DNA from 3 places in the Bacillus sp. ABR genome. Region 3 is predicted to be linked to each of the others. Evidence: riboswitches for the same ligand, from Rfam matches in the RefSeq annotation. Region 3 holds a riboswitch; each other region holds the start of a gene.
What was found. Region 3 has a riboswitch for thiamine pyrophosphate ahead of thiC (phosphomethylpyrimidine synthase ThiC). Riboswitches for the same ligand answer to the same signal wherever they lie in the genome.
Positions count from the first base shown of each region.

Region 1 (10,391 bases), on a different contig from region 3:
ACCATGATTCTTTTAGCTGTTAAAACAAAGGAAAGGATGAGCGTTACCAATGAGTTATGTCACTGCCAAGCAATTAAAGGTGATTCGAGGGACGATGCAGACTTTTTGCAGCCATTTGGAGTATGATGGTCATGGTAAGCTTCATATCAATACCATCATGGCTTTTATTAAAAAGGAATTCGGCGTGAGAAAAATGAAAGACATTCCACAAAGTCGCTTTACAGAAGCGCTAGAATTAATACAAGACTTCGATTTATACACGGACAAAATAGAGATTCGTGACCGTCTATCAGAAAGGAATTAACTAAATTGAATATTTTAGCAATGATTTTAGTAGGAATTGTCGCATTAGAACACATTGTCATCATGTTATTAGAAATGTTTTTTATGGAATCAAAGATGGCGAAGAGATCTTTTAAGCTGCCAGAACACTTGCAAAAAGATCCAAATGTCAAAGTGATGTTTGCTAATCAGGGGCTTTATAACGGGTTTTTAGCAGCAGGACTCATTTGGGGACTCATTCTTGGATCGAATACTGTTGGATATATGATTCAGCTATTTTTCATTCTTTGTGTGATCATCGCAGCAGTATTTGGCGGTGTAACATCCAATAAATCAATTATCATCAAACAAGGAGTACCAGCGCTTCTTGCATTAATTGCACTGATGCTGGCGATCTAATCTTAAAATAAAGCCGCCCCTAGAAAGGGCGGCTTTTATCTTTTTCGAAGTCCCATCAAACGAATAATGGATGTCAGACAAAGGGCAACAGCAACGGCCAAAATGATTTTTCCGTACATGACCCCTGTTAGGTTCATCAAAAAGACGGCCAATATTATACAGAGCGTGATGATGATCATCACAATCGAATAGGTTTTCATCTCTTTTTCCACTCCTTTAAAAATCCCCTCATGTGACACGAGAGATCTGTCAATCTTTCCTCATATTATATCACTCAATGACAATTTTACATGAAATTCCCTACCAATAGAATGTGACATATTGATTAGATTTTGAGTCATACCATATTTTTTAGAAAATCGGGTATAACATAAAGAACTGACCCGAAGTCATATTGCTTGATATTTAATTGTGCAAAATATAAAATAACCACAGGATAAATCGAAAGGATGATCAAGATGAGTAAGAAAGTGTTATTAGTATCGACAAGCAGCCCAGAAATGAATGGACATCCAACAGGCTTATGGTTAGAAGAGTTAGCAGAGCCATTTCATATTTTTAAAGAAAATGAACTAGAAGTACAAATTGTCTCTATTCAAGGTGGCACTGTACCAATTGACAAAAATTCAATTCCTGAAGGTGTCCCAGCGCAATATCAAGATGTGTATGAACGACTTCAAGACACAAAGGCGCTTACAGATGTGAATCCAGCTGATTATGACGGCATTTTCTTTGCTGGGGGACACGGCCCTATGATCGACTTTGCGTCTAATCAATTGGTAGCGGAGGCGATCTTAGCGGTTTCAGATAAAAATGGTGCGATCGGAGCCGTTTGTCATGGTGTTTCAGCATTCGTTGATGTGAAGGACAAAAATGGCAAATCATTTATCGAAGGCAAAAAAATCACAGGCTTCACCAACGAAGAAGAGGAAGCCGTGCAGCTGACATCAAAGGTTCCATTTTTATTGGAAACAAAACTTCGTGAGCAAGGGGCAGCGTTTGAAAAAGGAGATGCCTTTGCGCCATTTGCTGTCGTTGACGGTCAAATCATTACTGGACAAAACCCAGGATCAAGTGCAGAAACAGCACGTTTGTTTGTCAAAACTATTGCATAAAACGTTCAAAAACCAGCCGTTACTCATGCGGCTGGTTTTTTGTTATAAAAATGTCCCAAAAAAGACCAAAACAATGATTGGAATAATGGTAAAATTATCACAGGGTAAAAAACCCAAATGAGGAAAAGGGGATGTTCCTGTGAGAGCATTTTATGTCAAAATCACTGCAGCTTTACTGTCTGTTTTACTCGTCGCAACAGGTTTGTTTTCACCAGCATTAAAAGCAGAAGAAGCACCAAAATCAAGTGGGAAACGATCACCACTGACAGAAAAAGCGATTCAGCAAGTGCAAGAGTCGTTTTTAAAGCAGGATGAAGGAACCGCTATCCAACAGAAGCAAGTGAAAAAATCATTTAAAGTGAATAAGAAGAAAGGAATCAGTATCAAACGAAAAGCTGCTAAAGATGGCAAAATGCGCACGTCTGCCGTTCGCTCCATTGATGGACTAGCCATAAATCAATCGGCTGTCTTAACAGAGGACGACCCAGTTGATTTATGGTTTTTAAGCACATCTTCACCTCAGGCACTCATCAGCCGGATTACCTCTTCAAACCCTGATTATTTCGTTCAATTATTTGTTGTTGATTATGAAACAGGACAAGCCTACCCAACGGATCTTATTCAACCGGCAGGCAGTCTGATTGCGTTAAGCAATTTACCAGCGGGTGATTATGCGTTTGGTATTACCAGCGGTGGAGACTTTGGAGACTCATATACATTACAGGTGAATGCCAAAAACCCACCAAATTTCACAGGTGCTGAATCCCTGTCATCAACATTGCAATACTTTGTCGCTACGTATGCCAATGGGGATGTTTTCGCAAATGGTACAAAAGTATATAACAAACAATCTAAGATCGCCGATTATAAATGGGAGCGTGTATTTTACTTCTCATATGATGGAAAATATGAACAGAGAACTCATTCTGTTGACAGTGTGAAGGTGAAAAGTATTTCGGCACCAGTGTCGTACTCTGCTCCATACGCAAGTTCCTCAGAGGCCATTCTCGTCTACTTAGATGTGGAGACTTTATTTATGTATCATGAATCATCGTTTGCTAGCGGGCAGTACTACCATAGTAGCTTTGTTGATACACTTGGGAAGACGACACCAAGACGCTTAGATATTGATGATATGACAAATTACGGTGATCATATTTTAGCTGTAGATTTAAAAACAGGAAAGCCGATCGATTTCTTCAGTGTGTTGAATTTCTACTATGCTGCAGGGATCGAGAAACTGCCAACAATCAGAACGTTGAATTAAGAAAGGCGGTTGACATCAAATCGCCACATGTGTAGAGTAAAGATAATTAAATGACAAAAGTCCACTAGGGGAGTCATGTATGACTGAGACAAGAGAAAATCTTGGACCCTTTGAACCTGATCTAGTTCGTACTAGCGGAGGGAAGTGGAGCTGGACCTTGTCTTATTCATGATTGAATCGATAAGAAGGCCGCTCCATTTGGGGTGGCTTTTTCATTTATTCAACTGAAGAAGAGGAGGCTTTTTTTATGACATTTTCTACGCAATTAAGGAAAGAAGCAGAACCGTTATTTGAAGCCATTTATCAGCATCCGTTCGTCAGAGGCCTGGCAGCAGGAAAGCTGGAAAAGGAACAGATCATTCATTATGTCAAACAGGATGCAGAATACTTACAAGCATTCATTAAAATTTATGCAGCAGCGCTTAGCAGATGTACAGACAGAGAGGATATTGCTTTTTTTCATCAGCAGATTGCGTTTGTACTAGATAGTGAAACGCACCCCCATCAAAACCTTTGCCGAGTGGCAGGAGTAGCATATGATGAGCTCCAAGGTGCTTCTTTGGCTCCGAGTGCTCATCACTATATTCATCACATGCTGCAAGTCGCACAGGAAGGTACGCTTGGTGAAATCATCGCTGTCCTGCTTCCATGTCCTTGGACATATTGGGAAATAGGGAAACGAATGCTCACAGATGTGCAGCCAGACCCGTCACATCCGTTTTATGAATGGATCACGTTTTATGGAGGATTAACCGATTCTGTCACAGGTGAGCTTTGCAAGCGGCTCGATCAATTGGCGGAAGCAGCAAGTGAGAAGGAAAAGGAAAAAATGAAACAGCATTTTATCTTAAGTTGCCAGCTCGAATACAAGTTTTGGGAAATGGCCTTCACTGTTGAAGAGTGGCCAGTTCAACTGGAGGTGCATTCATCATGACATGGAAGATGAAAGAAGTCGTCCTTGCTGTGATTTTATCCGTTGCGTGCGGTGTGATCTATTTAGGATGGTCCACACTTTACTTACCGATTACAGCACTTGTTGGCCCAGCAGGAGGCAATATCATGTTTGGAATATGGGTCATTGCTAGTCCAATCGTTGCGTATATCATTCAAAGGCCGGGGGCTGCCCTGATTGCGGAAACAGCTGCCGCGGCTGTGGAATTATTGACAGGCAGCCACTTCGGACTTTCAGCTTTGCTGATTGGTGTATGCCAAGGGCTTGGGGCAGAAATCGCCTTTGCTCTTTTTGGGTATAAACGATACCGCATGTGGACACTGATGCTGTCTGGTGCCTTTGCCGCTATCGGAGCGATGGCGTACAGTCTCGTGGCAAATGGCTTTAGTTATTACACGCCTCAAGTTTTACTTATGACCCTTGTGACTCAAATTATTAGTGGAATGATACTTGGCGGCTGCCTTGCGAAAGTGGTGGTGGACGCACTATCCAAAACAGGTGTACTGAATCAATATGCCATCATGAAAGAAAAACGAAACAAAGGTGAACAGCATGAATTCATTTCTCGCGTGCAATGATCTGACTGTTCGTTTTTATGAACAGCCTAAGCCTGTTTTAAATCAAATCTCTCTGACGATTCAAAAAGGGGAAAAGGTGCTTATTTTAGGACCGAGCGGAAGCGGGAAATCCACGCTCATTTCGGTTCTGGCTGGAATCATTCCAGAGCATGTGGAAGCAGACATGCAGGGTGAAGTGGTGTTACAAAGACATACAGGCGTCATGTTTCAAGATCCAGACTCTCAGTTTTGTATGCACCGCGTCAATGAAGAAATTGCCTTTAGCTTAGAGAACCGTTCCGTCCCTCGGGAAGAGATGGATGATATCATTCAGCAACTCATGCAAAAAGTCCAACTGAATGTTGATCCGCATACAGAGATTCACACTTTATCTGGCGGCATGAAGCAGCGATTGGCACTTGCTTGTTTACTAGCATTACAGCCGGATGTTCTATTCTTTGATGAACCAACCGCACAGCTTGACCCAGCAGGTAGAATGGACATATTTCAACTGCTGCAGCAGCTTGCAGCCGATCAGCAACAAACCATGATTTTTGTAGAACATGTGCTAGACGGTGTCATCGAATGGATGGATCGGGTGATTTTATTAGATGATCAAGGCTGCATTTTAGCAGATGGGGCTCCAAAAGATGTGCTCGTGACATATGAGGAAGAAATGAAAGAGGCAGGAATTTGGCGGCCAAAATTATTTCCCGAGAAATGGTCCACGATTATTCAAGATCCATTTCATCCACTAAGTCAAACCTTTATGCAAACCTATGAAGCAAGAAAAGCGAAGCATGAAAAAGTGCCGTCATTCGAACGAGAGACAATGATTCGTACAGAAAATCTTCAATTAAGCTACGGGAAAAAAAGGATTATGAGTAATCTTCAGCTTGATATCAAAGCAGGAGATTGGGTGGCGATTATTGGAGAAAATGGGAGCGGAAAAAGTACGTTTCTCAAACATTTGATCCGCTTAGAGCCAGCTAAAAAAGGTCATATTTTCTTAAAAGAAACAGACCTTAAAAAATGGTCTGACCGACTACTCTATGAAAAAGCAGGCTTTGTGTTTCAAAATCCGGAGCTTCAATTTATACAAGACACAGTATTCGATGAAATTGCCTTTGGCGGCAGACAGCGAAACTGGCCAGAATCAGTCGTACAAGAAAAAACGGTCCAGCTGCTGAAAGAGTTCGGTTTAGAGAAGCATGCAAAAGCACATCCCTTCACCTTAAGTTTAGGGCAAAAAAGAAGATTGAGTGTTGCCACGATGCTCCTTTTTGATCAAGATGTATTGCTGTTAGATGAACCGACTTTCGGTCAGGATGAAAAAACAGCGAAGGAATTAATGAGGCGTTTAAAAGAACGGCAGCGCCAAGGCACGACCATTGTGATGGTTACACATGATATGGAACTTGTCGATGAATGTGCCGATCAAGTGCTTCTTTTTCATCAAGGCAAGCATATATATGATGGTCCCCCTTATGATATATTTTCAAATCAGGAACTTGTCGATGCTTATCAGCTGAGAGCTCCTTTACATTATCGCTATGTGGCAGAAAGAAAGGATGTGCTGACGATTGCAAAGTAATCATTCCTTTCTTTCTACTGTGAATCCAGTCATGAAATTACTCGCTCACCTGCTTGCGATGGGCTGCCTCATGGCGATATCTGATCCTAAAACAACCTTTATCATCTGGCTGTTTGCTCTTGGCATTGGACTTGTTTTAGGTGGATGGAATATGAAGTATCTCATCACAAGACTTCTCCCTTATCTGCTCTTTTTTATTCTAGTCTTTTGGATGATGGCGGCCTTCGGCAAGGGGGATCATACTGTTTGGAAGTGGGCGTGGTTTCATATCACGGAGGAGAGTTTAAGAAATGGTCTCACCATCGCTTTCAGAATGCTTGGATTTGTAACATTTGGCCTCCTTTTTACGTCCACCACAGATTTGACGGCATTTATGATGAGTTTGATTCATCAATGCCGAATGTCCCCAAAATGGGCGTATGGAATGCTTGCCGGGTTCCGGTTTATTCCGTTATTTCAAAGTGAATTAAAACAAATGAAAGCTGCACATAAAATCAGAGGCTACAAGCAAAAAAACAGCTGGAAGGCCTTTATGCGTTATGCATTACCCCTTTTTACGCAGGGCGTACGAAAATCAGAACGCTTAGCGATTGCAATGGAAGCCAAGGGCTTCACAGGGACGAGAGAGCGAACGTATTATCATATCATCAGCACCTCATGGATTGACTATATGTATCTTTTTCTCATCGGTATCAGTGTCTTCATGTGCATTTACTATGTTTAAAAAACACCCACATTCTCTTGATAGAATGTGGGCTTTTTATATGTCTTAGGTCATTTGATTGATATTAGTACACATTACAGGCTGTAATAGATCATATAACGAACCGATAAAGAAGATGTACTGAGAAAAAGAGAGGATGAACGTAAGCGAATGTCACAGAGAATTGATAACATAATAGACGCTTTACCAATCATTGGACTTGCTATGAGAGAACAGCTAACCTTTTCTGTTTTAGGGAAAGAGAAGGTTCTTTATTATCAGCAACATGGGAATATTGATTTAGGATTTAAAGCTGGTGATACAGTAGATCCTGGATTCCAAAACTTTGCGATGCTGAAAAATGGGAGAGAACCATCGTTTATCCAAATTCCGAAAGAAGTATACGGGATTCCAATGGATATCGTAGCCGTTCCAATTACTGATGAATCAGGTCAAGTGGTTGCTGCCTTCTGTGTGGCCTATGACCAAACCAATCAACAACGATTAGAGCACATCATGACGGAGAGCAATGAAGCTTCCGAAAAACTAGTCGCAATGGTACAGCAGGTTGCCGCACATTCAGAGGAACTACAAGCGACAAGTGAACAAATTCTACAAAATACGAAAACCACTGTCGAAAATTCCTCTAAAATCAATCAAGTGTCCAATCTCATCAAAGGTATCTCTGATCAAACGAACTTACTTGGACTCAACGCATCAATAGAAGCTGCAAGAGTGGGAGAAGCAGGAGCAGGCTTTGGAGTGGTCGCAACAGAAGTGAGAAAGCTGTCTACTCACGCGAAACAGGCGACAACTGATATTGAAACAGCCCTAAAAGATGTGCAGGGATCGATCAAAGGAATGGAAGAAGAAATTGCGCAAATTGTCGCTTCCTCTGAGCATCAGGCAGAACTTGTAGGCACTTTTACAAAAATTATTGAAGGCCTTCATGAAACAAACGAAACAATGAAAGCATTAGCAAACGACTTAGTGAACTATCAAGTGAAATAAAAAAAAACGATAAAACCTCCACCTGAATTGGAGGTTTTTTATCATTTCAAGGTGAGAAACTTGTTAGGATTATGACCGTTTTATCGCTGACAGGCAGGATACACTTCTGTATGATAGAAAAAGAGAGACTAGTTTTGTCATTAGACCTATTCATAAGGAGGAAGATCATCGTGACACAATCAGCAAAGCTGCAAGAAATACTTGCACCCTACCGTCCGTTGTTAGATGAAACGGAAAAACCAATGATACAATTGCAGATGAAACAAGGAAAAACAGGACCATACGACAGCAAAATAGCTGGTGATCCTTACTTCCCCAAAAACGACGAATATCCGGTTGATGATGAAGGGCATCCTATGAAACTTTTGGCGCAAATTAATTTCGGCCAGCTGCCAAAGCTGAAGGATTATCCAGAAACAGGGATTTTGCAAGTATTTATTTCTGTGCATGATGATCTTTATGGAATGAATATTGACCATAAAACAGAGCAAAAAGATTTTCGAATTAAATTTATTGAGGAACCTTTCTTGGCAGAAGAAGAGTTATTGACTGATTTTTCTTTTGTGAAAATTCCAGACGATTTTTATTTTCCTGTAACGAAGGAAGGCGCAATTACAGGTGAATTAGCAAGCGAAACGATTAGTGTAGGAGATTTCCGCTTTGAAAAAGTCACAGGAAAGAACAGCTGGGACCTATTCGAAGATGCAGATGGTGTTAATGGCGATGAAGCAGATGCCCTGCTGGATGAATTTTATGAAACAGCGAGTGGCTTTGGTCACAAATTGGGCGGGTACCCAGGGTTTACACAAGAAGACCCGCGTACCTATGTAGATCAAGAACATACCGTTTTGTTATTACAAATTGACTCAGATGACGAAGTAGATTTGATGTGGGGAGATTGCGGTATTGCCAACTTCTTTATCAAACCAGAAGACCTCAAACGAAAAAATTTCGAGAATGTTGTCTATAATTGGGACTGCTCCTAATTTTGTAAAAAACACACTTTAAACACTCTTTATAGAGTGTTTTTGTGTATGTTTTTAGACTTTTTTGCCCCTATTTCGTCATTTTTGAGAGGTAATATGTCATTCTTTCTAGTTGACCGGATCAAAAAAAAATGTAAAATCATCTTAAAGTCCTCTTTTTTGAAAATAATAATAACATGACATATCAATCAAAGATAAAATGCTCGAAAAAGCGGAATGTACTGGGGGGTATCAATTGATTATTTCGAAAGTAATTAATAATAATGTTGTCAGTGCGTATGATGACGAGCAGCATGAGCTGGTCATAATGGGCAGAGGAATCGCTTTTCAAAAGAAAAGCGGAGACCCAATTGACGAAGAACGTATCGAAAAAGTGTTTTCAATTCAAAATAAAGATATATCAGAAAAATTCAAAACCCTGCTTTATGATATTCCAATCGAGTATATGCAAGTGTGTGAGGCGATTATTGAGCATGCGAGAACAACCCTTAACAAAAATTTAAATGACAGCATCTATGTGACGCTGACGGATCATATCACCTTTGCCATTGAACGTCATCAAAAAGGAATGGACATCAAAAATGCCTTGCTCTGGGAAATCAAACGGCTGTATAAAGATGAGTTTATATGCGGTTTAGAAGCCATTCGAATCATTGAGGACAAGCTGAGCATCCATCTTCCTGAGGATGAAGCCGGCTTTATTGCCATGCATATTGTCAATGCAGAGCTCAATGAGGAAATGCCAAACGTTATTCAAATCACCAAGCTCATTCAAGATATTTTAAACATTGTTAAGTATCACTTTCAAATTGATTTGGATGAGGAATCATTAAATTATTTCCGTTTTGTGACGCATTTGAAGTTTTTTGGTCAGCGTCTGTTTAACGAAACACAAATGGAAAATCAAAATGAGTTTCTGTATGAAGTGGTAAAAGAGAAAAACACCGCCGCTTTTCAGTGCGCAGAAAAAATTAACGATTATGTTCAAAAAGAATACAACCGAAGTCTCATAGAAGATGAAATGCTATATTTAACTTTGCATATAGACAGAGTAATAAAAAGAAAATAAATTCAAAAAGAAAGCGTTGACATCACAAAATTAACATGATAATTTATAACTATAAACTAAATAACCCACAATCTTTTAGGATTGTTACTGGTCAAGCAGGCAAAACCTAAATCATTGTCCCTATCTTTGATAAGGCATGATTTAGGTTTTTTTATATCTAAAGACTTATAAAAATTAAATAACGATCAATCGCTATGAAGGATTGTTACTGGTTAAGCAGGCAAAACCTAAATATCGATTAATGTCTGAATCGCTATTTCTCGGACATTAATGGATGTTTAGGTTTTTTCTATATCAAGATGAAATCAACGATTGGAGGGTAACACAATGAACCACAAACAAACAGCAAAAGAAGTGCTAGAACTTGTCGGCGGTGAAAAAAATGTTAAGCAAGTCACACATTGTATGACAAGACTTCGCTTCAACTTATACGATGAAAGCAAGGCAGATAAAGAA
Region 1 is NZ_JAOYSL010000001.1:188,057-198,447, forward strand. Features, by position in the region: gene OIT90_RS00855 (ORF6C domain-containing protein) at 50-304, shown strand; gene OIT90_RS00860 (DUF1304 domain-containing protein) at 310-681, shown strand; gene OIT90_RS00865 (hypothetical protein) at 717-881, opposite strand; gene OIT90_RS00870 (type 1 glutamine amidotransferase domain-containing protein) at 1,140-1,796, shown strand; gene OIT90_RS00875 (hypothetical protein) at 1,936-3,063, shown strand; TPP riboswitch at 3,120-3,223, shown strand; gene tenA (thiaminase II) at 3,311-3,997, shown strand; gene OIT90_RS00885 (ECF transporter S component) at 3,994-4,593, shown strand; gene OIT90_RS00890 (ABC transporter ATP-binding protein) at 4,568-6,166, shown strand; gene OIT90_RS00895 (energy-coupling factor transporter transmembrane component T family protein) at 6,156-6,890, shown strand; gene OIT90_RS00900 (methyl-accepting chemotaxis protein) at 7,425-7,880, shown strand; gene OIT90_RS00905 (YwqG family protein) at 8,051-8,866, shown strand; gene licT (BglG family transcription antiterminator LicT) at 9,102-9,935, shown strand; gene OIT90_RS00915 (beta-glucoside-specific PTS transporter subunit IIABC) at 10,263-10,391, shown strand, end outside.
Region 1: linked by a shared signal. The riboswitch ahead of tenA (thiaminase II) and the one ahead of thiC (phosphomethylpyrimidine synthase ThiC) in region 3 are both predicted to bind thiamine pyrophosphate.

Region 2 (10,391 bases), on a different contig from region 3:
TTGTGTATGAGGGTAAGCAGCTCTTCGTAGCAGCCGTGGATATCGCCAATGATATCGAATTTCATAAGGTTTCCTCCTGATTTTTTTCATCCATTCGTCGGATATAAAGAAGTTTGAATTTTAGAAAATATAACGAATGGCTTTCATTTCATTTAGGCAATTGTTAGAATCAATCCTTTAACGTAAGACTTATAAAATTAAACATGAATGTTAGGAGGCTTTAGCCAATGGAGCATACATCTGTTTCATCACTCGTTGTCGTTATTATTGTCGCCTTTTTCACCCCTATTTTATTGCACCGATTTAAGCTGACCATTCCGGTCGTTGTAGCTGAAATCATTATGGGGCTCATCATTGGGAAAAGCGGTCTTCAACTGGTTGTCGAACATGATGCGTGGTTAGATACATTATCCATGCTCGGTTTTATTTTTCTGATGTTTTTAAGTGGACTTGAAATAGATTTTTCTTCTTTTGAGTCAAAGAAGAAAGCACGAGAACTTCCAAATGGTTTAAAAGAACCAAATACATTTAAAGCAGCCACCATTATTTTTCTTGGGGTATTTTGTATTTCTTTTATCCTGTCCTATGCGTTTGTACTCGCAGGGTTTATCCAAAATGCCTTTTTAATGACGCTCATTATCTCTACCATCTCATTAGGCGTAGTGGTGCCAACCTTAAAAGAGGAAAAGTTGATGCAGACGAATATCGGTCAAATCATTCTGCTTGTAGCTGTCATTGCTGATTTGGTCACGATGATTTTACTTGCAGTGTTTTCCTCCATTTATGGAGATGGAACAGGGAACATGTGGCTTCTGCTCTTATTATTTGCTGCAGGCATTCTTCTTTATTTATTTGGCCGCGTATTTAAGACAAAGTCAATTTTTCAGTCGATGTCAAAAGGAACCGTGCAAATTGGGACAAGGGCAATCTTTACTCTCATTATAGTCTTAGTTGCCTTATCTGAATCACTCGGGGCTGAAAATATTCTTGGGGCGTTTTTAGCTGGCGTACTTGTGTCCCTTCTTTCGCCAAATAAAGAGCTCGTTCAGCAGCTGGACTCATTTGGCTACGGATTTTTAATCCCGATCTTTTTTGTGATGGTCGGAGTGGATCTGAATATATGGGCACTGTTTAAGGATCCAACCATCATGATCATGATTCCGCTGCTGTTTATTGCGTTGCTTATTAGTAAACTCATCCCAATTCTTTATTTGAAAAAATGGTATGACATGAATAAGGTCATCGGCTCAGGCTTTTTATTAACTTCAACATTATCTCTCGTCATTGCAGCTGCGACGATTGGTGAGCGGCTCGGTGTCATTGATCATAAAATGTCTGGAGCGCTGATTTTAGTTGCTGTGCTAACGAGTATTTTAACACCTGTTTGGTTTAAAGCGCTGTTTAAAAAAGAACAAGCGGCGAGCCATAAGAAGCGTGTGACCTTTATTGGTGCAAATCAGCTGACCTTACCTGTCACACTTGATTTGCATCAGGATGAATATGACATTCGGATTTTGCATGTGTTTCAAGAAAATAAGGAAGCACTGCTGGCAGACTCTATCTTTGAAGTCGAATCAATTGAACAATACGACGATGAGACGCTGAGAAAGGCAGGCGTCGGCCAAGAAGATGTCCTTGTCGTCGCAACAGGCAGTGAGACGAAAAATAAGGAAATTGCTTTATTTGCAAAAGAAGAAGGAGCAAAACAAGTCATTGCAAGTGTCAACAAAGCAGAGGCAGAGCTGACATTGAAGGAAGCGGGCATTGATACGTTTTCTACTTTCCTTTCATCTAAAACGGTGCTAAGAGCTTTGATTGAAGCACCTGATGCGATTCGATTGCTAACAAATGAGGATTCTTCTTTGTATCAAATTCAAATGAACAATCATCGTTATCATAATGTCATGCTGAGAGAATTTCCTTTCACCGGTGATTTGGTATTTGTCCGCATTTTCAGAGGGGTAGACAGCTTAGTACCGCATGGAGATACGACACTTAGAAGCGGCGACCGTGTGCTTGTATCGGGCTCCCGGGAGTATGTGGCAGGACTAAGAGCCCAATTAGAATGACAATGAACCCTTGACCAATGAACAATTCCTGATTAAGATAGAGGTACAACATCATATATTTGATCCACTAGGGGAGTCCTTTAAAAGGGCTGAGATAAAAGTGTCGACTTTTAGACCCTCATTACCTGAACAGGTTCATACCTGCGTAGGGAAGTGGTGCGGTTTTTGACTATGCTTTTTACAAATTCCAAGCCACTTTCCACGCGGAAAGTGGCTTTTTTATATGGAAAAACAGGAGGAGAGGAACATGACGTTTTCAACAGAATGTAAAGAGGCTGCAGCAACATGGTGGAATGGAAGCTTTACGCATCCTTTTGTCAAAGGGATTGGGGATGGCACACTTTCACTCGATCGTTTCACCTATTACGTGATGCAGGATTCGTATTATTTAACTCATTTTGCAAAGGTGCAGGCATATGGAGCGGCGATTAGTGAGGACTTACATACGACGGGCAGAATGGCGTATCATGCCCAGGGCACGTATGAAGCAGAGCTGTCGCTGCATAGGAAATTTACAGAGCTTCTGCAAATTTCTGATGAAGCCATTGAGAACTTTAAGCCTTCCCCGACTGCTTATGCGTATACCTCTCATATGTATCGATCTGTAAAAAGCGGACGGTTTGAAGAGATTTTAGCCGCGTTATTACCGTGTTACTGGCTCTATTATGAGGTAGGTGAAAAGCTGAAACAAACAACACCTGACCATCCAATTTATCAAGAATGGATTTTGACATATGGAGGCGATTGGTTTAAGGAACTCGTTTTCGAACAGGTGAACCGCTTTGATGAACTAGCAGAAATAGCACCAGAACATGTACGCGCCAATATGAAAGAAAATTTTGTGATTTCAAGCTATTACGAATATCATTTTTGGGAGATGGCGTATCAAAAAGAATTGTGGCAAACAGCATGCTTAGATGGGGTTGGTGCAAATGGAACTCCACGCAGTGACAAATGATTCGCTTCCTGCGGGTGAACTGATCAAACAAATAAAAGCCATTGCGTCTGAAGTGGATTTTATTCATATTCGGGAACGTTCTAAAACAGCAGGTGAGCTTGTTGATCTCGTGAAGAATCTCCTTTTAGAAGGTGTGCCGAAAGAAAAGCTCGTGATCAATGACCGAGTAGACGTGGCGCTGCTAACCAATATTCACAGGGTGCATCTTCCGGGTCATAGCTTTTCGCCGAAGGAGCTGCGAAGAAAATTCCCTCACCTTCATGCAGGGGTGTCCGTCCATTCGATAGAAGAAGCGAAAGCAGCAGAGAAAAATGGAGCAGAGTATGTCATGTTTGGGCACGTATATGCCACCTCTTGTAAACCAGGACTTCAGGCAAGAGGTGTACAGCTTGTGAAAGAACTGACTACTGCACTAACAATTCCAGTGGTGGCCATCGGCGGGATGACCCCAGAACGAGTTTCAGAATTGAAACACGCTCATGTGAAAGGAATCGCTGTCATGTCTGGGATTTTTACTCATCATCAGCCGCGTATGATGGCACAAGCATTTTCTGAAAAGGTAAAGGAGAATCCTTATGAAAAAGCATTATGACGTTGCAATCATTGGTGGTGGAATCATAGGGATGTCAATCGCCTATCACCTTGCAAAAGCAGGAAAACAGGTGGTCTTATTTGAAGCGAATGAGATAGGGAAGCAAACGACAAGTGCGGCTGCCGGGATGCTCGGTGCACATGCTGAAGGAGAGGGGCATGAGGATATTTTCTTTCAGGCAGGCAGAGCAAGCCAGGCATTATACGAAAAATTAAAGGTCGATCTTTTGCATGAATCAGGTATTGATATTCGGACTTCAGCAGGCGGCATCATGAAGGTCGCCTTTACAGAAGAAGAGAAGCAGGCCCTTTGCCGGATGCAGCATTTGTCTACGTTTAAGTGGCTTGACGCAAGCAACGTAAAAAAATACATGCCTCAAGTCACAGATCACATGCTGGGAGCAGGTTTGATTGAAGAGGATGTGCATGTGGAGCCTTACGCTGTATGCAGGGCTTTGTGGCAGGCGGCGGTCCGCTACGGAGCAGATGTGAAAGAGTGTACACCTGTGATCGAAGTGAAGCGGGGCAAAGAAGTGTTAACTGTCAGAACACCGAAGGGCACATTCACATGTGATGACCTGACAGTCGCAAGTGGTGTATGGTCTGGCCGTTTTTTTGAAGAGTTCGGATTATCGCATTCTCTTTATCCAGTAAAAGGGGAATGTGTGTCTGTATGGAATAATGGTCCGTCGCTCGCACACACCATTTATCATGATCATTGTTATATCGTTCAGCGAGATAGTGGAAAGCTTGTTATCGGTGCAACGATGAAGCCAAACGAGTGGCAGGCTGTTCCAACGCTTGGTGGCATGGAAGCTGTGATTCAAAAGGCGTCTCAGCTGATGCCTTCTATTAAAGAGATGCCGATTGAAAAGTGCTGGGCAGGCCTTCGTCCGGCGACAAACGATCGGCACCCCTATATCGGAAGACATCCCGAAGACAAGCGTATTCTTTTTGCTGCAGGGCATTACAGGAATGGCATTTTACTTGCGCCGATTACTGGAGAAATCATTCGTGACCTCATATTAGACAAACCGGTCAAAGAGGAATGGCTTCACGCATTTCGTATTGGACGAAAGGAGGCACTATTCGTATGAAGATTCAATTGAATGGCAGAATCGTTGACTTCGATCAAGAGAATGGAACGATCTATGATCTGCTATCAGCCTATCAGCTTGAAAACCGTGTGGTGATCGTTGAAAAGAACCAAGAAATCATTGATAAAGAAGCGTTTCAACAAGTAGTGATTCAACCAAATGACACGATTGAAATCGTTCATTTTGTAGGAGGAGGATGATCCAATGCTGCACATTGGCGGAAAAACATTCACATCAAGACTATTACTCGGAACAGGGAAGTACCCATCATTTGAGGTTCAAAAAGAAGCGGTGAACGTATCGGAAGCCGAAATTTTAACCTTTGCTGTCAGAAGGATGAACATATTCGAAGCATCTCAGCCTAATTTTCTAGAGCAGCTTGATTTATCAAGATATACGCTGCTTCCGAATACAGCTGGTGCAAGTACAGCAGAAGAGGCAGTGCGTATTGCCCGTTTAGCAAGGGCTTCTGGGCTGTGTGACATGATCAAGGTAGAAGTCATTGGCTGTTCAAGGTCTCTTTTGCCAGATCCAGTTGAAACATTAAAAGCATCTGAAATGCTGCTCGAAGAAGGATTTATCGTGCTGCCATATACATCTGATGATGTGGTGCTCGCAAGAAAATTAGAAGAACTCGGTGTCCACGCCATCATGCCAGGTGCTTCTCCGATTGGTTCAGGCCAAGGCTTACTAAATCCTCTGAATCTCTCATTTATTATCGAGCAGGCGAAGGTGCCGGTCATTATTGATGCTGGCGTAGGTTCTCCGAAGGATGCAGCTTATGCGATGGAGCTTGGAGCTGACGCAGTATTACTAAATACCGCTGTCTCTGGTGCAAAGGATCCTGTGAAAATGGCAAAAGCAATGAAACTGGCGATTGAATCAGGAAGACTAGGCTATGAGGCAGGACGTATTCCCCTGAAAAACTATGGGACAGCGAGCAGTCCACAGGAAGGAATGCCGTCATTTTGAGCACTCGTTATTCACGCCAAGAGCTTTTTCAGCCAATTGGAACAGAGGGACAAAAGCGGCTAAATGACTCAAAGGCGGTCATTATTGGAGCGGGGGCACTTGGAACGGCTAGTGCAGAAATGCTCGTTCGTGCCGGCGTTGGATCTGTCACCATTTTGGACCGAGATTATATTGAATGGAGCAACCTTCAGCGCCAGCAGCTTTACACGGAGCAAGACGTGAAGGATCGGCTGCCAAAGGCTGTGGCGGCTGAAAAAAGACTCAAGCAAGTAAACAGTGACGTTTACGTCAAAGGCATCGTGATTGATGTGACTGCTCACAATATTGACGAACTGGTCAGCGGGGCTTCGATCATTGTCGATGCAGCGGATAATTTTGAGGTAAGAATGATTGCAAATGATGCTGCTGTCAAACATCAAATTCCGTTCCTTTATGGGGCCTGTGTAGCCAGTTATGGCATTCAATTTACTGTGATTCCTGGTGAGACGCCGTGTTTACACTGTCTGCTTGAACATTTACCTGCACAAGGTATGACTTGTGATACAGCAGGTATCATTAGTCCAGTTGTGCAGCAGGTGGCCGCATATCAAGTGGCAGATGCACTTAAATATTTAACAGGACATCAAGTGACGCCAATATTAAAATCCTTCGATTTATGGAAAAATGAACGATCTGACATTCGGTCGGCTACATCTTTAAAGAAGAAGCAATGTCCAAGCTGTGGACTGAAGACTTATCCATTTCTTTCATATGACAAGAGAGCGAAGGCAGATGTACTATGCGGCCGCAATACGGTACAAATCCGCAGTGCAGCAGAAACACCGCCACCTTTACATGAAGTAGCTCTTCGGTTAAAGAAAGCAGGGATGGATGTGCTTGAAAATCCATATTTGCTTTCATGTCAAAAGGATGAATTTAAGCTTGTCTTATTTAAAGATGGCAGAGCGCTTGTTCATGGAACCAATGATATTGCCAAAGCAAGAACGATTTATCATCAATGGATTGGCTAATGAGAGGTGTGAAGAAATGACGATCAAAAAAGCATTCACAATCGCGGGTTCTGATTCTGGCGGCGGAGCAGGCATTCAGGCCGATTTGAAAACTTTTCAGGAGCTCGGTGTGTATGGAATGTCTGCAATCACAGCGATAACTGCGCAAAACACACTAGGTGTTCATGGGATATATCCGCTTTCAATTGAGGCGTTAGAGCGTCAAATAGATGCAGTGGCAGAAGATTTACTGCCAGATGCCGTCAAAACAGGGATGCTGTGGAGTGCAGACATGATCAAGATCGTAGCTGAAAAAACGGTTCAATATAATATGAAGCTGATTGTAGATCCAGTCATGATCGCAAAAGGAGGAGCCTCTTTATTAAATGAAGATGCGGTCGCTGCGATGAAAACACACTTGCTGCCTGTGAGCTATGCTGTAACGCCGAATCTTCCTGAGGCAGAAGTACTATCAGGTTTACGTATTCAGACGAAAGAGGATCGCTATCTGGCAGCAGAGCGCCTTTATGAGCTCGGAACGAAACATGTTGTGATCAAAGGCGGCCATGGTCCATCTGATGGGATGATTACCGACCTGCTGTATGATGGAAAAGGCTTTATTGAAATCACAAATGAACATATTGATACACCACATACACATGGCACAGGCTGCACGTTTGCAGCAGCATTAACAGCTGAAATTGCGAAAGGTTATTCGATAAAGGAAGCCTTTGAAACAGCAGAAACCTTTGTCCATGAAGCGATCAAATTCCCTTTACGAATTGGATCTGGACACGGGCCTACGAACCATTTTGCTTATCAGCAAAACAGAATCAAACGTTAAGGGAATCGAACCGTCTTCCTTGTGAAGGCGGTTTTTTTGCGAAAATGAAACTTTCTTTCAGAGGAAATTGTCATTCTCTTATGATCTGTGATAATATTATGATCAGGTACTAATACTATGTCTTGAAAAAATAGGAGGCTTTATTACATATGAACTTTTCTTTAGAAGGCCGTAATATCGTGGTGATGGGTGTTGCCAATAAACGAAGCATCGCATGGGGAATTGCCCGCTCACTTCATGAAGCTGGAGCTCGTTTGATTTTTACTTATGTTGGAGATCGCCTTGCTGAATCGGTAAAAGAGCTTGCAAGCACACTTGAGCGTGATGATTCAATTATTCTTCCGTGTGATGTGACAAGTGATGAAGAAATCGAAAAATGTTTTGCTGCAATTAAAGAAAAAGTACAAGTCATTCATGGCGTTGCGCATGCCATTGCATTTGCAAACAAGGAAGAGCTTGTTGGCGAATACTTGAACACGAACCGTGAAGGTTTCCTTTTGGCGCACAACATTAGTGCATACTCATTAACTGCTGTAGCAAAAGCAGCACGTCCATTAATGACAGAGGGTGGAAGCATTGTGACGCTTACATACCTAGGCGGAGAGCGTGTTGTATCTAACTACAACGTAATGGGTGTAGCGAAAGCATCACTTGAAGCAAGCGTGAAATATTTAGCAGCTGATTTAGGCGCAGAAGGCATCCGTGTGAACAGTATTTCTGCTGGTCCAATTCGTACGTTATCTGCAAAAGGCATCAGCGGCTTTAATACCATTCTGAAGGATATTGAAGAGCGTGCACCGCTTCGTCGTACAACAACTCCTGAAGAAGTTGGCGATACAGCTCTATTCTTATTCAGTGATCTATCTCGCGGCATGACAGGTGAGAATCTGCATGTTGATTCTGGCTTCCATATCATTGCCCGATAAACGAATACATGACTTGCAGCATACCGATGAAGGGTATGCTGTTTTTTTATTTTTCTTCTGATTTGAGCCCTCCGTTCATATATATAAGGAATGAATCATTCGGGAGGGATTAGTATGTCAAATAAAGGTGATGAGAATCAAAAGCCGCTGATGTATATTGTTCAGCCGAGCTATCATGAATCAAAGCCGGCCATGCAAAATATTGTGAGAAAGCGAAAGAAATCAGAAAAACAGTCAGAAAGTGATCACAATGCAAAAGGCGAGATCGAAGAAAGCACGCAGCAGGAGCCTGCGATTCAAGGAATAGAGCAGAAAAAAGAAGCTGAGCCGCCTGCACTCCAGCAAGATCGAGAAATAAAACAAGAAGCCGAATTTACAGAAGAACGAGATATCGCACAAGAGGCTGAGCTTGCACAGGAACAAGAGAACATACAAGAAACCGAGCTTGCACAGGAACAAGAAAACATACAAGAACCAGAGCTCATACAAAAGCAAGAGCCTCAGCAAGAAGAAGGAAACCAGCCAGAGGGTGTCTTTCATGAAACAAAAGAAGAACCAAGAAGAAAACGAGTGAAAAAGCCTTTAAGTCAGATGAGTATTGATGAAAAAGTCGATTTTCTCACAAGACTGCCTCATAATATGCCAAGGGCTCTTTGTCTGATTGAAGCTGATGGTAAAACATATAGAGGAATCATCATGGATCGAAAAGATGATACTGTGATCATTCGTACAGCAGGCGGGGGAAATCCAGTCGAATTAGCGATTGCTGAGATTTCTTCCATCCACCCGCTTGGTTTTTAACAAAGAAAAAAAGTCCCATATAGGGACTTTTTTTGTTAGCAGTTACGGTTGATGAGTCTTGGGTTTAGGCATTCGATTGCGCAGAAGCAGTCAAGGTCTACTTCAACGCAATACTTCGATTTTTCTAATCGAAACACATCACATAAGGAATCTTTATCTGTAAAATCTAAAATATGACGGTCTTTGTCAAATGCGATAAGCAAGCTGAGTGTTGCACAGTGATCACAGATATGTTCGACTCTGAAAAATGCAGTGCTGAAGCAAGGGCCTGGATCTACTTCTCCGACATTTCCGAATGCGACGAATGGTTTTGATTTGGATGTAAAGAGAACAAATGGGACAGTGTCACCTAAAGAATGTGATGGAGAAAGGAGATTGCTGTAACAGCTGGTCGGGCAATCTTCTTCGACGGCATTTTGTAAGTCGTGAATGTTTTCAACAGCCTCTGCTACACAGTTCCATGAATGTTTGCGGCTCATATTCAACCCTCCTATACTAGGAAATTTGTTTGAGTGTTTGAGCACTGTTATCATCTACAAGCTATTTTTGCCGGTACGTGCATCTACTTTTAACCAATGCGGAAGCGGTCGCTACTTATACCGACTGCTCCGCATAATTGGCTGTCATTCGTAAGGAAGGGGATGCTTTGACTCATGACAAGTTAGATGATCGGCCTGTTGATTTAGCCGTGGTGATGATGCTTTTTATCTTTCGATGGCATGACTCTGTCGACAAGCTCTGGGTTTAAGCATTGGATTGCGCAGAAGCAGTTTAAATCAACCTCAATACAAAAGTCCGTTTTTTCTAGACCAAAGAAGTCAGGGTCACAAGGGTGACACACGCTTAGCGTATGTCCGTGTACATCAACAGGTCTTAATACAGATAACGTAGCACAGCAGTCGTGTAATTTTTCAACCCGGAAGAAAATAGATTCGAAGCATTGGCAATCGTCAACGAATCCTCCAATGTTTCCGAAAGTAGAGAACAACCCGCCCTTTTTATCAAAAAGTAAAAACGGAATCGTATCTTTTCCAGAAACTGTTGGGCTTAATAAATTACTGTAGCAGCTCGTAGGACATTTATCTTCTACAGCTTCCTGCTCTGCTAAAATCTTATCAACCGCATCGCATACACAGTTTTCATC
Region 2 is NZ_JAOYSL010000005.1:35,052-45,442, reverse strand. Features, by position in the region: gene prpE (bis(5'-nucleosyl)-tetraphosphatase PrpE) at 1-65, opposite strand, end outside; gene OIT90_RS15670 (monovalent cation:proton antiporter family protein) at 228-2,069, shown strand; TPP riboswitch at 2,129-2,238, shown strand; gene tenA (thiaminase II) at 2,317-3,027, shown strand; gene tenI (thiazole tautomerase TenI) at 3,002-3,619, shown strand; gene thiO (glycine oxidase ThiO) at 3,603-4,715, shown strand; gene thiS (sulfur carrier protein ThiS) at 4,712-4,915, shown strand; gene OIT90_RS15645 (thiazole synthase) at 4,920-5,687, shown strand; gene OIT90_RS15640 (thiazole biosynthesis adenylyltransferase ThiF) at 5,684-6,697, shown strand; gene thiD (bifunctional hydroxymethylpyrimidine kinase/phosphomethylpyrimidine kinase) at 6,714-7,520, shown strand; gene fabI (enoyl-ACP reductase FabI) at 7,670-8,446, shown strand; gene OIT90_RS15625 (CotO family spore coat protein) at 8,561-9,247, shown strand; gene OIT90_RS15620 (CotY/CotZ family spore coat protein) at 9,283-9,726, opposite strand; gene OIT90_RS15615 (CotY/CotZ family spore coat protein) at 9,930-10,391, opposite strand, start outside.
Region 2: linked by a shared signal. The riboswitch ahead of tenA (thiaminase II) and the one ahead of thiC (phosphomethylpyrimidine synthase ThiC) in region 3 are both predicted to bind thiamine pyrophosphate.

Region 3 (10,391 bases):
TGTATCACAAGTAGAAGAAGCAGCGACTCGTTATGCAGATGGAAGAGCAGTCCAAGTCATGAAAGATGAAGGTGCATTCACACGCTTTAGAGATATGAGAAGAACGCAATTTGAAACAGGACAAACAGGCATGACCCGATAGTTTGACACAAAAAGGCTAAAGTTCATCACGAACTTTAGCCTTTTCTTAAAAATAAACCTTGATGCCTATATAAAATTCGTAAAAGAAATAACAGCCAAACCCTAATAATAAAATACCAGCAATAATGGATGTCCACTTGATCATCGTCCGATTCATCACTTTTCTTGTTAAGGATACAAGGGTGAGTAGACCAATGTCATGAAGGAGAATCCCTGCCAAAATACCGCCGGCAGCCAGCATAAATTCAGATGAATCTGTTTTTGTATAAGCATCTGCAAGTACAGCACCAAAAACAGAAACCCAGAACACAAGATTTCCAGGAGATACCGCCACGAGCAAGCCGTTTCGATATGTTTTCACGAATGATTTATTGACCTTTTCTCCTGCTAAATGAATATCTTGATCCGCATTTTTAATGGAATCGTATGCGAGAATCATTAAAAATACAGCTCCAATCAGCCAGAGCGGGATTTGAACAAACGGCAAAGATAAAAACTGAGCAAATCCAGCATATAAAGCCAAGATGAGTAATAAGTCTATGGTCATACCGCCTGCTCCGACAGTTAAACCATGAAAAAATCCGTTTTTCAGTCCCTGTTTTGTCATTTCAACCGTGATTGCTCCAACAGGCAGAGCAATTGAGAATCCTACGACGATAAATGTGAGAAATGTTTGCAATCGACTAGAACTTCCTTTAAATAAATTGTATAAAAATTCTCCGTTTAGATTAATTATACATAATAGGAGAAAAGGATCAATGATTATTTCAGATTTAATTGAAATGAGAGAGATAGATGATGTATAGAAGACTGTATATCAACATGATCTATAACGCTTGTAGGGGAAAGGAACTATTTTCCTGAATCTTCTTTTCTTCATGATGTCTCTATGCTACACTGATGTGGAAATCAATAAAAGTGACTAGGGGTGCCCGTAAATGGGCTGAGAGAGAAGTATAAGCTTCTTAACCCTTTGGACCTGATCTGGCTCGTACCAGCGTGGGGAAGTTGAAGATGATGCATGTATCATATCAATGATATGCATGTTTATTTCTGACGACGAAACCAGGTTCTTTAAATAGAGCCTGGTTTTTTGCTGGTGCTGATTCCATCCTGTCCGGTGACAAGAAGAAAAGGAGAGAACAGCAAATGAAAGAAAAGAAAAGTGTCCCATCCAACCAATCATTGTTATCTAGCTTTGACGGCAGCCATAAGGTGTATGAGAAAGGATCAAGACCCGATATCTTAGTGCCAAAAAGAGAGATTACGCTCTCACATACTGTGACAGAGGCGGGCGACATAAAAAATGAACCAGTCCGTGTATACGATACGAGTGGACCGTATACGGATGAGAACGTTCATATTGACGTCACAAAGGGGTTAAAGCGTCTTAGGGCAGCATGGATTGAAGAAAGAGGAGATACAGAAAGCTATGAAGGGCGTCATGTAAGACCGGAGGATAATGGATACCGTTCAAGGGAGAAGGAGTCCATCCATTCTGTCCAAACTAATTTTCATCATAAGCCGCTCCGCGCGAAACAAGGAGCGCGCGTGACGCAAATGCATTATGCCAAAAAAGGCATCATTACGCCTGAAATGGAGTTTATCGCAATAAGAGAAGAGCTAAGCCCTGAGTTCGTTAGAGAGGAAGTAGCGAGCGGAAGAGCCGTCATTCCTTCAAATATTAACCATCCAGAAAGTGAACCAATGATTATCGGAAGGAATTTTCATGTCAAAATCAATGCGAATATTGGCAATTCGGCTGTCACGTCATCCATTGATGAAGAGGTTGAAAAAATGACATGGGCGATCAGATGGGGGGCAGATACAATGATGGATCTGTCTACTGGAAAGGATATTCATACAACGAGAGAATGGATCATTCGGAATTGCCCAGTCCCAGTAGGAACCGTTCCTATCTATCAGGCCCTTGAAAAAGTGAATGGAGTCGCAGAAGATTTGACGTGGGGTGTGTACAGGGACACATTAATTGAACAAGCGGAGCAAGGTGTAGACTATTTCACGATTCATGCTGGCGTGCTGTTAAGATATATTCCGCTCACTGTCGATCGGGTGACCGGAATTGTTTCAAGAGGTGGTGCAATTATGGCAAGATGGTGTCTTGCTCATCATCAAGAGAATTTCCTCTACACTCACTTCGAAGACATTTGTGAAATTATGAAAAAATATGATATCGCCTTTTCACTTGGAGATGGACTTAGACCAGGCTCGATTGCTGATGCCAATGATGAGGCGCAGTTTGCAGAGCTGGAAACGTTAGGTGAGTTAACAGAGATTGCTTGGAAACATGATGTGCAGGTAATGATTGAAGGGCCCGGACATGTCCCAATGGATAAAATCAAAGAAAATGTGGACAAGCAAATGGACATTTGCAAGGAAGCACCATTTTATACGTTAGGGCCTCTTACAACAGATATCGCACCTGGGTATGATCACATTACATCCGCGATCGGTGCGGCCATGATCGGCTGGTACGGAACAGCAATGCTGTGCTATGTAACACCAAAAGAGCATTTAGGTCTGCCGAACAAAGAAGATGTGAGAGAAGGCGTGATCGCCTATAAAATTGCAGCACATGCCGCTGATCTAGCAAAAGGACATCCTGCGGCTCAAAAGCGCGATGATGCTTTATCGAAAGCGAGGTTTGAATTTAGATGGCGGGACCAATTCAACCTGTCACTTGATCCAGAAAGAGCCTTGGCGTTCCATGATGAAACATTGCCTGCCGAAGGCGCTAAAACCGCTCACTTTTGCTCGATGTGCGGACCGAAGTTTTGCAGTATGAAAATTTCTCATGATATCCGCAATCAATCTGAAGAAGTAAAAAGAGAGATGGAAAAGAAGGCGAAGGAGTTTGTCAGTCAAGGAAGTCAAATTTATCAGCCATAAAAAAAGAACCTCGCACGATGCTGTGCGGGGTTTTATCAAACCGCTGAAAAGGCTTTTCTTAAAAGGTGAAAAAATGCCTTTGCTGCATATGCCATCATGTCCACACTTGGAATGAGAGCATCTGTTAAATGAAAAAAGACTGTTTTTCTTTCTGGAGATGTTCGTTTCTTTTTCTGCTTCATCAAGGGCAGCCTCCTTTTTCACTAATATACTTCTTTGCAGATATGAGAGATAGATATGTTGTGTGAATTTAAACAAAATTTAAACTTCTTGGGTTTGAATGGAAAGAAGGAGGGGAAACGAGTTGAATAGAGAATGAATGAAAAGAGCTGATCTATTTGACCAGCGAACAAGAAGAGTGGAAGGTGATCTTATGATGAAAGTATTTAAGGTAACATTTCATATGAACAATGGGGAAGTGCTTGATTTCGAGCTCAAACGTCCAGCTACCTATGATGTGTATAAAAAAATTGAAGAAGCCAATCATTGGTTTAAGCTGAATAATGAAATCATTAACCTATTAAACGTCAATAGTATCCATGTAGAAACAGAATAACAACAGAAAGCCGCTCAAATAGAGCGGCTTTTGTTATGCAGAAAAATCATTTCGATTATTAAGCTGCCCGCGGGACAGCCAGTTCTTTTTATACAAATAAGCAATCACTTCAAGCCAAAGACGCGGTGCTTTTTTAGGGAAAAAAGGTTTTTGGTAATAAGCATAAGCGGCTTTTAAATCATCCCATTGATGACATGCTTTCGTTTGCGTGAATCTGGCAACGTCAATGACTCTGATTCGTCCTTCTTTTGTTAAGATCAGATTGCGCAGATGGATATCAGAAGGATTCAATCCTTTCTCGCGCGCTTCCTCCAGCGCATCATCGACTTGATTGATCATTTGTTTTTTAATAGGAATTCCTTTTGTAAGGCATTCATAGAATGTGTAGCCTTTAATATATTCCATTAAAATATACTGATCCCCAGACTCATAAATCTCAGGGTAGTAAGACGAACCAGAAAGTTTTTCGTAAATGGCAGCCTCTTTGCGGGCAATATGCTGATAAGAAGGGAAAAAGACTTTTAGTGCCATTTTCTTGCCGTCTTTTTTATATAAAAAGACATAGGCACTTCTTCCTTTGCCGCACAGTTCAAGCTCTGCTGGTTTATAGGCAAGCTTATGAAAACGTTTCTCTTCATGATACTGAATCGATTCGGCTAATCTTTTGACATCTGACATTGACTTCACCTTCTTTGGTTTCAGTTTATGCGGCTGAAAAACGAATGATGAAAAAACGTGTCACTCGATAAAGCAATGGATTGTATAAAACATAACATTTACGAATGAAGGATACAATGAAAGACTCTTACCATACATTTGAATCATCGATGTGGTTAATGTTTAGAAAAATGGGTCAAACTACATATGTCATGCATCGATCTCATGTTCTAAAGAGGTGTAAATAGTGAAAGTGAAGATGAAATGTTTCGTTACAGGACTTATCATGACAAGTGTGCTTTTTTTCGCTGCGGATATGGAAGGGAAAGAACACTTGCAAAAGCAGTCAAACTCTATCACCGTCCAGCTTGAAAAAGTCTATTTAGACGGCGATGTGAGTATTGAAAGACACCGAGCATCATTAGAAGACAAAGACACATTCTGGGCGCAGTATAAAGGCTGGACGCTGGTAGAACAAAAAGAGGATTTTGCCCTTTTTAGAAAGCAAATTGATGATATCTCTCCATTAAGTAAAGCAAATGGATATATCGGATTATCAGAGGACGGTGTGATTTCTACGTTTCATGGAAGGCCTGACGGCTGGGCGGAGCCTATTCATCTCTTTTTTCAAATTGATACGTCCCGTTTAGAAAGTCATGTGGAAAAACAGCTTGAGCAAGGTATTCCTTTTCGAACAAAGGATGAATTTGAGCATGTGCTTGAAGTCATGAAGCCTTACCGAAATGAAATATCGTTTTAAAGCATGTAACAGCTTGCTGGTGTGAAGACCGCAAGCTGTTTTTCATGGTTTCATGATAAAAATGTACTGAGCGAACGTATGTTAACTTTTATTGCGGTTTTCTCCTCGATTTATGTTACAATGAAGAACAGTCAAAGAGGTGAAAACGGTGATAGAGTTTGTAAAAGGGACCATTGATTATGTGTGCCCGCAATATGTTGTCATTGAAAACGGCGGAGTGGGATATCAAGTCTATACCCCAAACCCGTTTATCTATCGAGTAAACAAACAAGAAACGATTTATACGTATCATTACATAAAGGAAGACGCATTTTCGTTATACGGTTTTCAAACACGAGAAGAAAAAGCGCTGTTTACAAAACTGTTAAATGTCACAGGAATAGGGCCAAAGGGCGCACTCGCTATTCTTGCTTCCGGTGATCCTGGCGCTGTCATTTCAGCGATAGAACGTGAAGATGAAGCGTTCCTGATTAAATTCCCTGGTGTGGGCAAAAAAACAGCACGTCAAATCATTTTGGATCTAAAAGGAAAACTTGCAGATGTGGTACCAGAAATGATTGGCAACTTATTTAATCACGAGGACCACATTCAGGTTGAAACGCAGCAAACTGCATTAGATGAAGCGCTTGAAGCCTTGAGTGTCCTTGGATACGGTGATCGTGAAATTAAAAAGGTTCTTCCATTATTAAAAGAAGAAAAGAATCTTACAACCGATCAATATGTGAAAAAAGCTTTACAAAAAATGTTGAAATAGGGTGATGTCTCATGGATGAACGGCTCGTCTCAACTGAAGCAGACAACCATGAATCAGCCATTGAGCAAAGTCTGCGGCCACAGACACTTAGCCAATATATCGGTCAGCAAAAAGTAAAGGATAATCTCAGCGTATTTATTGAAGCTGCCCGCATGCGGCAGGAAACGCTTGATCACGTCCTTTTATATGGACCTCCTGGACTTGGGAAAACAACGCTTGCGTCGATTATTGCCAATGAAATGAATGTTCAGCTGCGTACAACGTCAGGACCAGCCATTGAGCGTCCTGGAGATTTGGCGGCCATCTTAACGTCTCTTGAGCCAGGTGATGTATTGTTTATTGATGAAATTCACCGCTTGCAGCGCTCAATTGAGGAAGTGCTGTACCCAGCAATGGAGGATTTTTGTTTAGATATTGTCATTGGAAAAGGAGATACAGCACGCTCTGTACGGCTTGATTTACCGCCATTTACGCTTGTAGGTGCAACGACCCGTGTCGGGCTGTTAACTGCGCCGCTTCGTGATAGGTTTGGGGTACATGCAAGATTGGAATACTATGAGCAAAGAGATTTGGCTCACATTGTGGCAAGAACAGCCGAGCTGTTTGAGATTGGGATCGATATTCGCTCTGCCGAAGAGATAGCGAGACGTTCCCGTGGAACACCGAGGGTTGCCAATCGTTTGCTCAGAAGAGTAAGAGATTTTGCGCAGGTGCTTGGGAATCATGCTATTACGCAGGACATTGCGGAAGATGCACTTGAGCGTCTTCAAGTCGACAGGCTTGGCCTCGATCATATAGACCATAAGCTACTTTTAAGTATGATTGAAAAATTTAGAGGCGGTCCTGTTGGGCTTGATACGATCTCAGCGACAATTGGAGAAGAATCACATACGATTGAAGATGTGTACGAACCGTACTTGCTGCAAATTGGTTTCCTGCAAAGAACACCAAGAGGGCGGGTCGTCACAAGAGAAGCGTATGAACATTTTCAAATGGAGGTTCCGATTCGTGACTGAATTCCCTAAAATATTAATGATTTTAGGTGGTGTCCTTTTTGCCGCAGGATTAGTGTTTCAATTGGTTGGTAAGCTTCCAGGTGATATTTTTGTGAAAAAAGGAAATGTAACGTTCTTTTTTCCTGTCATTACATGCATTGTCATTAGCATCGTACTAACCATATTACTGAATATCTTTGGACGGATGAAATAACGTTAACTAGTTAACTACAGAATAGGTGAAGGAAATGAAGCTAGAACTATTTGATTTTGATTTACCAGAAAGATTGATTGCCCAAGTGCCGCTTGAAAAAAGAGATGCATCAAGACTGATGGTCTTAAACAAACAAACGGGTGCGATTACACATGATACATTCTCACAAATCATCGATTATTTTCAAAAAGGTGATTGTCTCGTTCTAAACAATACTCGCGTTCTGCCTGCACGTCTGTTTGGTATGAAAGAGGATACAGGTGCCAAAGTTGAGCTGCTTCTATTAAAACAAGAAGAAGGAGATAAATGGGAAACACTTGTAAAACCAGCGAAACGGGTGAAAAAAGGAACGGTTATCACTTTTGGTGATGGACGGCTCAAAGCGGTATGTACAGAGGAAATGGAACATGGCGGAAGAAAAGTCGAGTTTCAATATACAGGCATTTTTTATGAAGTGCTTGAATCCCTTGGTGAAATGCCGCTGCCTCCATATATTAAAGAGCAGCTTGATGACCGTGAACGCTATCAAACCGTTTATTCAAAAGAGGTTGGCTCCGCTGCTGCCCCAACTGCCGGTCTCCATTTTACAACCGAGCTGCTGGATGCGCTGAAAGCGAAAGGTGTACACATTGCTTTCATTACGCTGCACGTGGGGCTTGGCACGTTTCGTCCCGTAAGTGCAGAACGTATTGAAGAACACGAAATGCACGCAGAGTTTTATGAAATGAATGAAGAAACAGCTGATAATCTTAATCGCGTTCGCAAAGAAGGCGGACGGATTATTTCAGTCGGCACAACGTCAACAAGAACGCTTGAAACCATTGCAAGTGCACACAATGGTGAGTTCAAAGCCTCAAGCGGCTGGACGTCGATCTTTATTTACCCTGGCTACACATTCAAGGCAATTGATGGCATGATCACAAATTTCCATCTGCCAAAATCCTCGTTAATTATGCTTGTCAGCGCATTAGCTGGACGAGAGCACGTACTAAAAGCGTACAATGAGGCTGTGAAAGAGGAATACCGATTCTTCAGCTTTGGCGATGCCATGCTGATTCAATAACATCATACAACAAAGACAGGAGGGCTCATTTTTGTCGCAATTACCGATACGTTATGAGTTCATTAAATCATGCAAACAAACAGGTGCACGTCTTGGCCGCGTTCATACACCGCACGGCTCTTTTGAAACACCTGTATTTATGCCAGTAGGTACACTGGCTACAGTCAAAACAATGGCGCCTGAAGAATTAAAGGCAATGGATGCAGGCATCATCTTAAGCAATACGTACCACTTATGGCTCCGTCCAGGTCACGATATCGTAAAAGAAGCAGGCGGTCTGCACAAATTTATGAACTGGGACCGAGCCATTCTAACTGATTCAGGCGGATTCCAAGTTTTCTCATTGAGTGAATTTAGAAAAATTGAAGAAGAAGGCGTTCACTTCCGTAATCACTTAAACGGAGACAAGCTGTTCCTATCTCCTGAAAAAGCTATGGACATCCAAAATGCGCTTGGCTCTGATATTATGATGGCATTTGATGAATGCCCGCCATATCCTGCAGAGTATGATTACATGAAACGTTCTGTGGAGCGGACAAGCAGATGGGCAGAGCGCTGTTTAACAGCGCACCAGCGTCCAGAGGATCAAGGGCTGTTTGGAATTGTCCAAGGCGGAGAATACGAAGAGCTTCGAAAACAAAGTGCAAAAGACCTTGTTTCACTTGATTTCCCAGGCTACGCCATCGGAGGCTTATCTGTAGGGGAACCAAAAGATGTGATGAATCGTGTACTTGAGTTCACTACACCATTTTTACCGGCAGACAAACCAAGGTACTTAATGGGTGTCGGCTCGCCAGATTCCTTAATTGACGGCGCCATTCGCGGTGTAGATATGTTTGACTGCGTACTGCCTACGCGAATTGCAAGAAACGGTACCTTAATGACAAGTGAAGGCCGTCTTGTTGTGAAAAATGCAAAATATGAGCGTGACTTTAGACCAATCGATGAGAACTGTGACTGCTATACATGTAAAAACTATACACGCGCCTATATTAGACATCTCATCCGAACAAATGAAACGTTCGGAATTCGATTAACAACTTATCATAATCTTCATTTTCTGTTAAAATTAATGGAGCAAGTGAGAGAAGCTATCCGTGAGGATCGTTTAGGTGATTTTAAAGAAGAGTTTTTTGAGCGTTATGGCTTTAACAAACCGAATGCGAAAAACTTTTAACGCATAAACGAAAGGCTTTACAATGCTTTAGAAAGGGGTGAAATAGAATGGATGGTGGTATGGGTTCAATCATTATGATTGTTGTCATGTTTGCTGTGCTTTACTTCTTGTTAATCCGTCCACAGCAAAAGCAACAGAAAGCTGTGCGTCAGATGCAGCAATCTTTATCAAAAGGCGATAAAATCGTCACAATCGGTGGTTTACACGGTGAAATCGACTCAATTGATGAATCAAAAGTGGTCATCAAAACAAGCGAAAACAACCGTTTAACTTTCGATCGCCGTGCTATTAGAGAATTAGCTGACAAAGGCTAATCCTCCGATACATAGCAATAAAAAAAGAGCGATATGAACCGCTCTTTTTTTATTTACCTCGAAGATTGACGCCAATCATTCCCCCCAGCATACAAATGCCTAAAAATGCTCCATGATAGATGAACTGCTCTGGTGAAAACGTTTTTCCAAACCCCAAATATTGAAATAAAAATACAGTGAGAGAAAAAATGATAGATGTGATCGCACCAATTAGCCAGCCGCGCTCCTTTGCTTTCCCGCCAGAAATGATGCCTCCTAATAACAGGGCAACAAAGGACAAAATCATAATCATCCATTTAAATGATGATTCCTGCATACTTGTGAATGTAAGCATGAGCGACACAAGTAAACTTGTGACAACCATCACGACAAAAATGGCAATTAATCCGGATAAAATGCCTTTTCCAATATGTTTTGTTTCTTGCATGTGATTTGTCTCCTCTCCAATTGACCGAAGCTTGTCTTTTACTAAAATGTATTCACAGTGGAGAAAAAATAGACATGTTTCAGACGTTTCTTTTCTACATAAATAAAGTGTTTTGACACAAGCTATGTTGGAGAAGGAGGGTTTACATCACATGCAGGACATCTTGATCATTTCCATGAGAACCATCATTCTATATTTTCTTATTTGGTTTATCTTTCGCTTAATGGGCAAAAGGGAAATTGGCGAGCTGAGTATTTTAGATCTAGTCATTTTTATGATGATTGCAGAAATTGCGGTTCTCGCCATAGAAGAAGTAGAGGATCACATGTTACATACGGTATGGCCAATCCTGCTGTTAACCTTCATTCAAATCACACTTGCCTATCTCTCATTGAAATTCCAAGGCGTCCGGCGCTTTCTTGA
Region 3 is NZ_JAOYSL010000002.1:547,945-558,335, reverse strand. Features, by position in the region: gene OIT90_RS08285 (YhcN/YlaJ family sporulation lipoprotein) at 1-142, shown strand, start outside; gene OIT90_RS08280 (LysE family transporter) at 188-820, opposite strand; TPP riboswitch at 1,056-1,164, shown strand; gene thiC (phosphomethylpyrimidine synthase ThiC) at 1,291-3,051, shown strand; gene OIT90_RS08270 (hypothetical protein) at 3,087-3,233, opposite strand; gene OIT90_RS08265 (hypothetical protein) at 3,425-3,607, shown strand; gene OIT90_RS08260 (serine/threonine protein kinase) at 3,641-4,285, opposite strand; gene OIT90_RS08255 (intercompartmental signaling factor BofC) at 4,524-5,024, shown strand; gene ruvA (Holliday junction branch migration protein RuvA) at 5,173-5,778, shown strand; gene ruvB (Holliday junction branch migration DNA helicase RuvB) at 5,790-6,794, shown strand; gene OIT90_RS08240 (DUF2905 domain-containing protein) at 6,787-6,987, shown strand; gene queA (tRNA preQ1(34) S-adenosylmethionine ribosyltransferase-isomerase QueA) at 7,022-8,050, shown strand; gene tgt (tRNA guanosine(34) transglycosylase Tgt) at 8,082-9,227, shown strand; gene yajC (preprotein translocase subunit YajC) at 9,275-9,541, shown strand; gene OIT90_RS08220 (TIGR04086 family membrane protein) at 9,591-9,968, opposite strand; gene OIT90_RS08215 (DUF421 domain-containing protein) at 10,120-10,391, shown strand, end outside.